One region of the Superficieibacter sp. BNK-5 genome, then DNA from elsewhere that is predicted to be linked to it. Evidence: predicted binding sites of a transcription regulator. Region 1 holds the regulator's gene; each other region holds the start of a gene.

Region 1 (3,145 bases):
GCAAAAAAATAGAATAGCGAAAGAGTGGCTGGCGGCGTGCCCTTTGCCCGGCGGCGCTGCGCTTGCGCGGGCCTGTGGATTGCGATTAAAGTGTTGATATTGATGGTTTTCGTAGGCCGGGTAAGGCGAAGCCGCCACCCGGCATAACAACGATGCGGCTGCCCGCGCTATACCGCAAACGCGGGCAACATAATAACAAGGTGGACGTTAACCCTACCCTGCAACCACCTCATACGAATGGGTAATATTCACCGCTTTACCCAGCATCAACGCCACTGAACAATATTTCTCCGCAGAGAGATCGACTGCCCGGGCTACCGCCGCATCTTTCAGGTCATTGCCGGTAACGATAAAGTGCAAATTGATATGGGTAAATAAACGCGGGGCTTCTTCACGGCGTTCAGACGTCAGTTTCACCTCGCAGTTTGTCACCGCCTGACGCCCTTTTTGCAGGATCGACACCACATCAATCGCGCTGCATCCTCCTGCGGCCATCAGCACCATCTCCATCGGGCTGGGCGCTTTATCACCGGAGTTACCATCCATCAAAATCTGGTGCCCGGAGGCCGACTCACCCAGAAACGTTAACCCCTCTACCCATTTCACTCGCGCTTGCATAACATCCACTCCAGTGTCGCCATTTTCTTCACAGATTACGCGTACATAACAATTCTCGCAACGGAAGGCGACCTGCGTCATGCTGAAGCGAGACACCAGGAGACAGGCGGCAAAAGCTATGCTAAAACAGACGGGATGCTACAGTGATATATTGACTTTGCGCATACATAGATGCAAAGGACATCAGATTAACGGCTGCGGAGCATACCGACAGTCAGCTTCCCGCCCGAGGGAAGAAAACGATTGCAACCCCGGAGGCAACGTCGTTTAGCCGCCGGAGATAGCTTATAACAGAGGATAACCGCGCATGGTGCTTGGCAAACCACAAACAGACCCGACTCTCGAATGGTTCTTGTCTCATTGCCACATTCATAAGTACCCATCGAAGAGCACGCTGATTCACCAGGGTGAAAAGGCGGAGACGCTGTATTACATCGTCAAAGGCTCCGTGGCAGTGCTGATTAAAGATGAGGAAGGGAAAGAGATGATCCTTTCTTACCTCAACCAGGGCGATTTTATCGGTGAACTGGGCCTGTTCGAAGAGGGCCAGGAACGTAGCGCCTGGGTGCGTGCAAAAACCGCCTGTGAAGTCGCGGAAATTTCCTATAAAAAATTCCGTCAGTTGATCCAGGTGAATCCGGATATCCTGATGCGTCTTTCCGCACAGATGGCGCGTCGCTTGCAAGTGACGTCTGAAAAAGTGGGCAACCTTGCCTTCCTCGACGTCACCGGTCGTATCGCGCAGACGCTGCTTAACCTGGCTAAACAGCCGGACGCTATGACCCACCCGGACGGTATGCAGATCAAAATCACCCGCCAGGAGATCGGCCAGATCGTCGGTTGCTCTCGTGAAACGGTAGGCCGCATCCTGAAAATGCTGGAAGATCAGAGTCTGATCTCCGCGCACGGTAAAACTATCGTCGTTTACGGCACTCGCTAAGCTCGACACCCGGCGCATTCACTGCAATGCGCCGATAAACTTCTATGTGGCGCAGGCTTATCTATCACCCGGAAGTGAACTACGCACTACGTCAAACGCTGGTGTTGTGTTTGCCCGTGGCTACAGGTCTGATTATCGGCCAGCTCCAGTACGGTCTGTTATTTTCCCTGGTTCCCGCCTGCTGCAATATTGCCGGTCTTGATACGCCGCATAAGCGGTTTTTTAAACGTCTTATTATTGGCGGTTCGCTGTTTGCCGGCAGTAGCCTGGCCGTACAGATCCTCCTGGCACAAGATGCGCCGCTACCGCTGGTCCTGACCGCGTTGGCACTGATACTCGGCGTTACGGCAGAAATCAGCCCTCTCCACGCACGCCTGCTTCCCGCTTCGTTAATTGCCGCTATATTTACTCTCAGCCTGGCCGGTTCAGTGCCGGTATGGGAGCCGATGCTCTTGTATGCCACAGGCACGCTCTGGTATGGCCTTTTCAACTGGTTCTGGTTCTGGCTATGGCGCGAACAGCCGTTGCGCGAATCGCTAAGCCTGCTTTACCGTCAGCTGGCGGACTACTGCGAGGCCAAATACAGCCTGCTGACCCAGCACGCCGATCCGGAAAAAGCGCTGCCGCCACTGCTGGCGCGTCAGCAAAAGACGGTGGATCTCATCACCCAGTGCTATCAGCAGTTGTATATGCTGTCGGAAAAGAAACATCACAATTACAAACGGCTGCGCTGGATGTTCCAGATGGCGCTGGATTTGCAGGAGCATATCTCCGTCAGCCTCCACCAGCCGGAAGAGGTGCAAAAGCTGGTGGAGCAAAGCCACGCGGAAGCGGTGATCCGCTGGAATGCGCAAACCGTGGCCGCTCGCCTGCGCGTGATGGCCGACGATATTCTCTATCACCACTATTCCGGGCGCTTCAACATGGAGAAGCAGATTGGCGCGCTGGAGAAGATCGCCCGGCAGAATCCGGATAATCCCGTCGGCCAGTTTTGCGCATGGCATTTCAGCCGCATCGCCCGCGTGCTGAAAACGCTGCGTCCGCTTTATCCGCGCGATTTGATGGCTGACCGCCAGCGTCGTCTGCCCTTGTGGTCGGCACTCAAAAACTATTTATCACTGAAGTCTCCCGCGCTGCGCACGTCGGCCCGCCTCAGCGTGATGCTCAGCATCGCCAGCCTGGCAGGAAGCGTGCTGCACCTGCCCAAGCCTTACTGGATCTTAATGACCATTATGTTCGTGACGCAAAACGGCTATGGTGCGACGCGGGTGCGGATCCTGCACCGGACGCTGGGCACGCTGGTCGGGCTGGTGATTGCGGGCGCGACCCTGCACTTTAAGGTGCCGGATGGTTTTACGCTGTGCGCGATGCTGGGCATTACGATTATCAGCTATTTGATCCTGCGGAAAAATTACGGCTGGGCGATGATTGGTTTTACCGTCACCGCCGTATATACCCTCCAGCTTATCAACCTTAACGGCGAACAGTTTATTTTGCCGCGGATGATCGACACCGCGCTGGGCTGCCTGATCGCCTTCGGGGGGATGGTCTGGCTGTGGCCACAGTGGCAAAGCGGCCTGCTACGGC
Region 2 (3,145 bases), 1.4 Mb from region 1:
CTTCAGCAACTTCTACGCCGTCCAGGTAATCTTTTACCAGGCGAACCGGGCTGGAGAGTTTGTCTTTCAGATAGTTAACTACCGGCAGCAGAGAGAATTCTTCATTGTACTCGCCTTCGGTAGGACGACCCAGGTGAGAAGTGACCATCACTTTAGCACCCTGTTTCAGGGCCAGTTCGATAGTCGGCAGAGAAGCACGGATACGCGCGTCGCTGGTTACTTTCCCGTCTTTAACTGGTACGTTCAGATCCGCACGGATAAAAACACGTTTACCAGCAAGATCCAGATCGGTCATCTTAATTACAGACATGGTGAATCCTCTCGTTGATTCTTAAAGTTTTGCAGGCGCAACAAGCGCCCTACCTGAAACCAATAGCTGCCATCGCTAACGTCGTGTCGAGCATTCGGTTAGCAAAGCCCCATTCATTATCGCACCAGACGAGTGTCTTAATCAGGTGCGCCCCACTCACCCGCGTTTGCGTGCCATCGACAATGGCACTGTGCGGATCGTGGTTAAAATCAGTTGAGACCAACGGTAATTCCGTATAGTCAACTATACCATGAAATGCTCCCTGCGCTGCTTTTTGCAGCAACAGGTTGACTTCACACGCTTTTACCGGCTGCTTCACGGTAACGCTAAGATCGATAGCCGTGACGTTTATCGTCGGTACGCGCACGGCAATCGCTTCAAAACAGTCATCAAACTGCGGCAGGATACGGGCGATGCCTGCAGCCAGCTTTGTATCAACCGGAATAATAGACTGACTGGCCGCACGCGTGCGCCTGAGGTCAGGATGGTACGCGTCAATCACCTGTTGATCGTGCATCGCAGAGTGGATCGTCGTGACCGTGCCTGACTCGATGGCAAAGGCATCATCCAGCAGTTTAATAACGGGAATGATACAGTTTGTGGTACAGGAGGCGTTGGAAACAATGCGGTGTTCGGCTTGCAGCACATCATGATTGACGCCATAGACTACGGTAGCGTCAAGATCGTTACTGCCGGGGTGAGAAAAGAGGACTTTCTTCGCGCCAGCGGCCAGATGGGCCTCACCATGTTGGCGATTGCCATACACGCCGGTACAGTCCAGCACAACATCCACACCAAGCTCACGCCACGGCAGGGCGTCGATAGTGCGTTCATGGAGAAGACGGATAGCATCATCGCCGACGAAAAGCTGTTCCCGCTCCTGACGGACATCCCAGGCAAAGCGTCCGTGGCTGGTGTCGTATTTCAATAAATGCGCGATGCCTGCGGCGTCCGCCAGTTCATTGATTGCCACCACGGTGATTTCCGCCCGACGCCCGGATTCATATAACGCACGAACCACGTTACGCCCGATGCGACCGAAGCCATTAATCGCTACGCGTACGGTCATAGATCTCCTGCAAAACACCCTGATTCCGTGAAGCTGACAGAGTAATGCAGCTACACATTAAGGGAAACCTTGCCTGTCACAAACTGCGACTGATTGGTTAATTGTCGAACGTTTAATCGACTGAAACGGTTCAGCTAGGATAAGTGAATTGTGGAATAAAAGGAATTATTGCCGCCGGGGTTGAACCATTTATCTGATCTGCGTCACATTTCGCTCAGCGTTACAGGGACATTTATTCCTTGTGCGGAATGGCGCAAAAGCATAGCGCGAATATTTGTTTGTCCACGGTCACATTTACTGATTTAAATCAGAGACCGAGCCGATTCACACGCATAAGATCCGCCGCACGTCCGGGTCCCGGAGTTATCTCACAATGGAACATTCAATCCCCCCTGATGGCGCGCGTTTCTTCGCTCTTCGCCTTCTGCCTGGCCAGGAAGTTTTTGCCGGGCTACATGCTTTCATTAAAAAAAATCACATTCACGCCGGCTGGATTGCGGGCTGTACCGGTAGCCTGACCGATGTGGCATTACGCTATGCGGGCCGGGAGGAAACGACCCGGCTTACCGGCACCTTTGAAGTGATTTCGCTGAACGGCACGCTGGAGTTGACCGGCGAACATTTACACCTTGCCGTCTCCGATCCAGACGGTGCCATGCTGGGTGGACATATGATGCCGGGCTGCACCGTGCGTACCACGCTTGAACTGGTGATTGGCGAGCTAACGTCGCTCTCATTCAGTCGCCAGCCCTGCCCCGTTTCCGGCTATGACGAACTGGTCATCACACCACGTAAATAAAGACATTGATAAGAGGTTTTCATGGCCCAGCGCCGTTTTTCCAGTCTCTCACTGGTATTAATCGTTATTTGTATCGCTATCAATATGATTGGCGGTCAACTGGTCAGCATGTTGAAGCTGCCCATTTTCCTTGATTCTATTGGTACGCTCATCAGCGCGGTGCTGCTCGGTCCGTGGATCGGCATGTTAACCGGGCTGCTGACTAACCTGCTGTGGGGGCTGTTGACCGATCCTGTCGCCGCCGCGTTTGCGCCGGTAGCCATGGTCATCGGTCTGGTTGCGGGCGGGCTGGCGCGGGCGGGCTGGTTCCGTACCCTGCCTAAAGTGATCATCAGTGGCATTATTATCACGCTGGCTGTGACGGTGGTTGCCGTGCCGTTGCGTACATGGCTGTTTGGCGGCGTGACTGGCAGCGGCGCGGATTTGTTCGTCGCGTGGATGCACTCTATGGGGCAGAATCTGATTGAGTCCGTCGCCATCACCGTGCTAGGCGCCAATCTGATAGATAAAATACTCACCGCGATCATCGTCTGGGTGCTCCTGCGCCAGCTTCCGCAACGCACGATGCGTCACTTTTCAGATACGGCGGCCGTTCGCTAAATGCATCCGTTTACGTCACTGACCCTGTGGGCGCTGGCGGCCTGTACAACGCTGCTGCTGCCTGCAGGTCTGATTCTCACGGGTTACAGCATGGTGGCTTTTCTTGGGCTACTTTTGTTTCGCGCGACCCGACATCGGTTTGGCTATGTCGCGTGGCTGATGCTCTCGTTGGGTGCGGGTTTGTGGCTGGTCCATGGCGGCTGGTTCACCGCCTGGCTAAGCGGTCAGCCACGCGACCCGAGCCGTTGGGCGCATGCCATCACGCTGTGGCTGCGCATTATGGCTATCGTCTCCACCGCGCAGTTCTGGATGCAATATGTGCCCATTCGCCATTTTATTCGCGCGCTGTTTGCCTCTCGCCTGCCGC
Region 3 (3,145 bases), 790 kb from region 1:
GGGTAAGGCGAAGCCGCCACCCGGCAAAACGGCGCACACAATAGCAACCCCAGGTTTACCACCAACCTCATTATTCCGCTTTTTTACCCACATAGCGGGCAAACCATGCCAGCATTTTCTGCCAGCCATCTTTCGCCGAGGCCTCATGGTAGCTCGGACGATAATCCGCATTAAACGCGTGCCCGGCTTCCGGGTAGACAATAATGTCCGCCGTTGCATTGGCGTCTTGCAGCGCCTGACGCATTCTCTCCAGGCTTTCCTGAGGAATACTGTTGTCCTGAGCACCATACAGGCCCAGCACGGGCGCACTCAGCTCGGTGGCCACATCCACAGGATGTTTCGGCGATTTTAACGTCTGATCGCCGACCACTTTGCCATACCACGCCACGGCAGCTTTAAGCTGAGGATTATGCGCGGCATACAGCCAGGTAATGCGTCCGCCCCAGCAAAAACCGGTGATGGCAAGGCGATGAGCGTCGCCGCCATTACGCGCAGCCCAGTTCGCGACATGGTCCAGATCGGCCAGCACCTGCGCATCCGGCACGTTAGCCACCAGCTCTTTTAACAGCGTGCCAACGTCATCATAAGCATTGGGATCGCCCTGACGGAAATAGAGTTCCGGGGCGACAGCCAGATAGCCTTCCAGCGCCAGCCGACGACATAAATCGCGGATATGCTCATGTACGCCGAAAATTTCCTGCACTACGATAATGACAGGCAGCGCACCTTCCGCGTCTTTTGGCCTGGCGTGATAAGCGGGCATGTGCTCGCCCTGTGTCGGGATAGTGGTTTCACCGGTCGCGATAGCGTCTTCAGGCGTGCGAACAATGGTGGAAGCATGGGGTGAGGCCGCGGGTGCGAAACCCGGCTGATTATCAGTAGTCATGGCATTCTCCGTACCCAGTATTAGCGCAGAGTTAACTATAGACTCCACGTTAACAATTCACCGCATCAGATGCCGATTCGAAATGTCACCTGAACGACGCGTTAGGTTTGTTAATGTGATCAATATCACTATTTTATGGAAATGAACTGCAATAAGTTTCTACATGAGTGACTGTGGTCACGAAATAATCCCGGTCACTTCTGTAAAGTACCTTTTTGCTTCTTCTGACAAACTGACCCACAGAGGAGTTTTTTATGTCTAAGTCTGATGTTTTTCATCTCGGCCTCACCAAAAACGATCTACAAGGGGCTACGCTGGCTATCGTCCCTGGCGATCCAGAGCGTGTGGAAAAGATCGCCGCGCTGATGGATAAGCCGGTCAAGCTGGCATCCCATCGTGAATTTACCTCCTGGCGTGCAGAACTCGACGGTAAAGCGGTTATCGTGTGTTCAACCGGTATCGGCGGACCTTCTACGTCTATTGCCGTTGAAGAACTGGCGCAACTCGGCATTCGTACTTTCCTGCGCGTGGGGACCACTGGCGCGATCCAGTCCCATATTAACGTTGGCGACGTTCTGGTGACCACGGCTTCCGTGCGTCTGGACGGTGCCAGCCTGCACTTCGCGCCGATGGAATATCCGGCAGTGGCTGATTTCGCCTGTACTACCGCGCTGGTGGAAGCGGCGAAGGCGGTTGGCGCGACAACCCACATTGGCGTAACCGCCTCTTCCGACACGTTCTACCCAGGCCAGGAGCGTTACGATACGCATTCAGGGCGTGTGGTAAGCCGTTTCAAAGGCTCAATGGAAGAGTGGCAGTCCATGGGCGTGATGAACTACGAAATGGAGTCAGCCACGCTGCTGACCATGTGCTCCAGCCAGGGCCTGCGTGCCGGGATGGTTGCTGGCGTGATTGTTAACCGCACCCAGCAGGAAATTCCGAATGCGGAAACCATGAAACAAACCGAGAGCCATGCGGTGAAAATTGTGGTTGAAGCCGCTCGCCGTCTTCTCTGACAAACGTTATACCGTGGAATATGCCTGGCGGTGCTGCGCTTGCACAGGCCTACGGGTTACGAATAACTTATTGATATTTTCTGTTTTTGTAGGCCGGGCAAGGCGAAGCCGCCACCCGGCAAAACGGCTCGCACAATAGCAAAACCTGGTTTGTCATCAACCTCAAGGGCCGACATGTTCGGCCCTTTCTTTTTGCGTAACGCTTCGCAGAAAAACCTTTTAAGCTGGACGTTTATACAGCAAAGCCGTATTTTGCAGGGTGAATGAGTTATGCAGGAGGGTGAATGGACAGCGCAATCATTATCAGCGTACTACTGATGCTGGCAGGGATCGTCGTCGGCTGGCTGGCGGCAAGCTATCGTGCCGCGCAGCAGCAGGCCGAGATCCTTGCGGAGCAGCGGGAGGTTTTTGGTGAACTGAGCGCCGCAAAGCAGCAGCTTGCCCAGCACAGCCACTGGCGCGACGAGTGCGAACTGCTGAATAACGAGCTGCGTAGCCTGCGGGAAATCAACACCTCGCTGGAAGCCGACCTGCGCGAAGTAACGACCCGCCTTGAAGCGTCTCAGGACAAAACCCGCCAGATGGTCAACAGCGAGCAGCGGCTTAACGAGCAATTTGAAAACCTCGCCAACCGAATTTTCGAGCACAGTAATCGCCGGGTGGATGAGCAAAATCGCCAGAGCCTGCATGGCTTACTGACGCCGTTGCGTGAGCAACTTGACGGTTTTCGCCGCCAGGTGCAGGACAGTTTTGGTCAGGAGGCGCGAGAGAGGCACACTCTGGCACATGAAATTCGTAACCTCCAGCAGCTTAACGCGCAAATGGCGCAAGAAGCCCTTAATCTCACGCGCGCCCTGAAAGGCGATAACAAAGCGCAGGGAAACTGGGGAGAAGTGGTGCTGACTCGCGTCCTGGAAGCCTCCGGCCTGCGTGAAGGCCATGAATATGAAACGCAGGTGAGCATCGAAACCGACACCCGCTCGCGAATGCAGCCGGACGTCATCGTGCGCCTGCCGCAGGGCAAAGACGTGGTCGTCGATGCCAAAATGACGCTGGTGGCCTATGAACGTTACTTCAACGCGGAAGAGGATTATACCCGCGAGGCAGCGCTCCAGGAACATATTGCCTCGGTACGCAATCATATTCGCCTGCTGGGGCGTAAAGATTATCAGCAGTTGCCGGGGCTGCGCAGTCTCGACTATGTGCTGATGTTTATCCCCGTTGAACCGGCATTTTTGCTGGC
Region 4 (3,145 bases), 1.9 Mb from region 1:
GTGTATTGGTTTCTTCACCATTAACTATACTTCATACTTTTTTATTACCTGGCTACCCACTTACCTGGTTAAAGATAAGGGAATGGATTTCATAAAAATGGGGATGGTCGCCGCCCTGCCGTTGTTATGTGGCATGGTAATTGAAGTTCTGGCGGGTTGGGCATCCGACCGTATTGTTCATAAACGACTCCTCTCGCTGACCGCCACACGTAAATTGTTTTTGACGCTCGGTTTAGTGATGGCGCTATGTATTGGATTTGCCCCTTTCACCGACTCGGTATTTATGACGGTATTTTTGCTCTGCGTGGCAAAATCAGGAACGACCGTAGCCGCTTCTCAGGTCTGGGCCTTACCGGGTGATGTTGCGCCCAAAAACAGTGTTTCCATCGTGGCAGGTTTACAAAATACCGTGTCAAACATGGGCGGTGCAGTAGGACCGATTATTACCGGTGCCATCGTGGCGGCAACGGGATCGTTTACCTGGGCATTGGTGTTCTCAGCCGTACTGGTGGTAGTGGGGATCCTGAACTATCTCTTCTTAATGGGTAAGGTCGAGCCAATTGTTGTAGATGCTCCAAAAACAGCTGATTTAGCAACCGTTCAACAACATTAGTCATTATAGCCCGGCGTCGCTGCCGGGCCGCTTTTTTAATCGAGCATCAACTTGCCCACGATATAGGTTTTCGCCTGCCCGCTCATCAATACCCGGTCGCCTTTCAACTCGCAGCGAATATCTCCACCACGGGCTGACACCTGACGGGCAAACATGCGGTTTTTACCCAACTTTTGCGCCCAGTAAGGGATCAACATCGTATGGGCCGAACCGGTCACCGGATCTTCCCATACCGCTTCGCCTGGTGAGAAAAAGCGGCTGACAAAATCATATCCCTCCCCGCCTGGCGCGGTGATGGTGACTTTATGCTCGCCCGGCACCATTGCGGCGATATCAGGCTTAACCGCTTCAACCTGCTGGCGATCTGCCAGTTCAATCAGCCATGCCCGGCCTTTATGCGCCGCCTGATATGACGCAATACCTAACGCGCGCAGCAAGGCAGCTGGCGGTGTTTGCGGTTCGGTACGATCCACCGGAAAATCCAGAGTCAGCCAGTCATCATTACGACTGACCGTCAGCTTGCCAGAGGCAGTATCAAAAATAATGGCTGGTCGGGTATAGCCCCGATGATTGAAAATTACATGTGCCGCCGCAAGCGTAGCATGGCCGCATAAATTGACTTCGTTACGGGTAGTGAACCAGCGCAGGGAAAATCCGTCATTATGTGGAACGAAAAACGCGGTCTCAGACTGATTATGTTGCCGCGCCATGTTAAGCATGATCTCATCCGGCAACCAGTCTGTCAGCGGGCAGACGGCGGCGGCATTACCGCCGAAAGTGCGTTCACTGAACGCATCGACCATATAATAATCAATTAACCGCATGATCTTTCCTCTTGTTGTTATCTCGCTACTACGCTGACATGACGTCCATGGGTTACGCCAGCGTTAATACAAACTATAACGAATCTTTAATTTTCGACCGGTTAAATTGAGATCTGGGTCACAAAATGGTTGTATTTGCGCCAGCGATAGTTTTAAGATCATCTCCTCTTCTTCTGTACAACCAACCCAGATTATCTCTATGACAACGAATACTGTTTCACGCAAAGTCGCGTGGCTGCGGGTGGTTACGCTTGCCATTGCAGCGTTCATCTTTAATACCACTGAATTCGTACCGGTGGGTTTGCTGTCCGATATTGCGCAGAGCTTCGGCATGGAAACCGCGCAGGTCGGTATTATGCTGACGATCTACGCCTGGGTGGTTGCCCTGATGTCACTGCCGTTTATGCTGCTGACCAGCCAGATGGAGCGACGTAAATTGCTTATTGGCTTGTTCGTCCTGTTCATCGCCAGCCATGTTTTGTCTTTTCTTGCCTGGAACTTCACCACCCTGATTATTAGTCGTATCGGCATTGCGTTTGCACACGCGGTATTCTGGTCGATTACCGCCTCGCTTGCCATTCGCCTCGCCCCGCCAGGGAAGCGGGCGCAGGCATTGAGTCTGATTGCTACCGGGACCGCGCTGGCAATGGTGTTGGGTATTCCGATTGGCCGCATAGTAGGCCAGTACTTTGGCTGGCGTACCACTTTCTTTGCCATCGGTACCGGCGCACTGATTACTCTGCTGTGCCTGATTAAACTGCTGCCGAAACTACCTAGCGAGCATTCAGGTTCTCTTAAAAGCCTGCCGCTGCTGTTCCGTCGCCCGGCGCTGATGAGCATCTATCTTTTAACGGTGGTGGTCGTGACAGCACACTATACGGCGTACAGCTACATTGAGCCTTTTGTGCAAACGGTCGCCGGCCTGAGTGGTAATTTTGCGACGGTGCTGCTGCTGATCCTCGGTGGTTCCGGCATTCTCGGTAGCCTGCTTTTCGGCAAGCTGGGCAACCTGCACGCCTCAACCCTGATTTCAGGTGCTATTGGCCTGTTGTTTATTTGCCTGCTATTACTGGTTCCCTCCGCACAAAATGAAAACCATCTGGCTATCCTGAGCGTGTTCTGGGGCGTGGCAATTATGATCATCGGGCTGGGAATGCAGGTGAAGGTACTGGCGCTGGCTCCGGATGCTACCGATGTCGCCATGTCGCTGTTCTCAGGCATTTTTAATATTGGTATCGGTGCCGGTGCGCTGGTGGGCAGCCAGGTAAGCAGCCATTTTTCGATGGCGGCCATCGGCTATGTCGGTGCGGTGCCGGCACTGGCCGCGCTGATCTGGGCGGTTATTATTTTCCGCCGCTGGCCGGTTTCACTGGAAGAACAAACGCAATAATGGCGTATTGAATGGGGCCGTTAACTGGCCCCAAATCATCATCACAGCAAATAATACCGTTTATTTTTTACTCTTCTCGCATCGACAACATATCCTCTCGTTGCACTACAACCCCATGGCGGACGCGGACTTAAACGACTTTTTAGCAAATCGTGGCATCAGCTTATTCATTCAGTTGACTTATGTTTGCCTGGGCAATAATATCCTCCGCAACTAATATACTTGCCGGGGCAACCATTGTGAAAAGTTCAGGGGATCTGTTTAACGAAATCATTCCGCTGGGACGTTTGATCCACATGGTTAACCAAAAAAAAGACC

The links. The regulator CRP, encoded in region 1, controls carbon source genes, mostly activating them, when cyclic AMP is high. The targets are predictions, from matches to a motif close to ATGTGANNNNNNTCACAT.
Region 2: the regulator CRP is predicted to act here: its motif matches at 1,571-1,588, upstream of epd (erythrose-4-phosphate dehydrogenase).
Region 3: the regulator CRP is predicted to act here: its motif matches at 1,000-1,017, upstream of udp (uridine phosphorylase).
Region 4: the regulator CRP is predicted to act here: its motif matches at 1,544-1,561, upstream of ACMGGS_RS17780 (sugar transporter).

What each region holds. Positions count from the first base shown of each region.
Region 1 covers NZ_CP179893.1:1,826,798-1,829,942, reverse strand. The annotation lists gene ACMGGS_RS08705 (phosphoribulokinase) at 1-17, shown strand, start outside; gene ACMGGS_RS08700 (OsmC family protein) at 214-618, opposite strand; gene crp (cAMP-activated global transcriptional regulator CRP) at 926-1,558, shown strand; gene ACMGGS_RS08690 (YccS/YhfK family putative transporter) at 1,603-3,145, shown strand, end outside.
Region 2 covers NZ_CP179893.1:383,677-386,821, forward strand. The annotation lists gene pgk (phosphoglycerate kinase) at 1-310, opposite strand, end outside; gene epd (erythrose-4-phosphate dehydrogenase) at 360-1,379, opposite strand; gene ACMGGS_RS01825 (PPC domain-containing DNA-binding protein) at 1,753-2,178, shown strand; gene ACMGGS_RS01830 (ECF transporter S component) at 2,200-2,778, shown strand; gene ACMGGS_RS01835 (energy-coupling factor transporter transmembrane component T) at 2,779-3,145, shown strand, end outside.
Region 3 covers NZ_CP179893.1:1,038,425-1,041,569, reverse strand. The annotation lists gene ACMGGS_RS05030 (dienelactone hydrolase family protein) at 71-886, opposite strand; gene udp (uridine phosphorylase) at 1,141-1,902, shown strand; gene rmuC (DNA recombination protein RmuC) at 2,187-3,145, shown strand, end outside.
Region 4 covers NZ_CP179893.1:3,721,456-3,724,600, forward strand. The annotation lists gene ACMGGS_RS17770 (MFS transporter) at 1-613, shown strand, start outside; gene ACMGGS_RS17775 (PhzF family phenazine biosynthesis protein) at 649-1,437, opposite strand; gene ACMGGS_RS17780 (sugar transporter) at 1,637-2,827, shown strand; gene marR (multiple antibiotic resistance transcriptional regulator MarR) at 3,067-3,145, shown strand, end outside.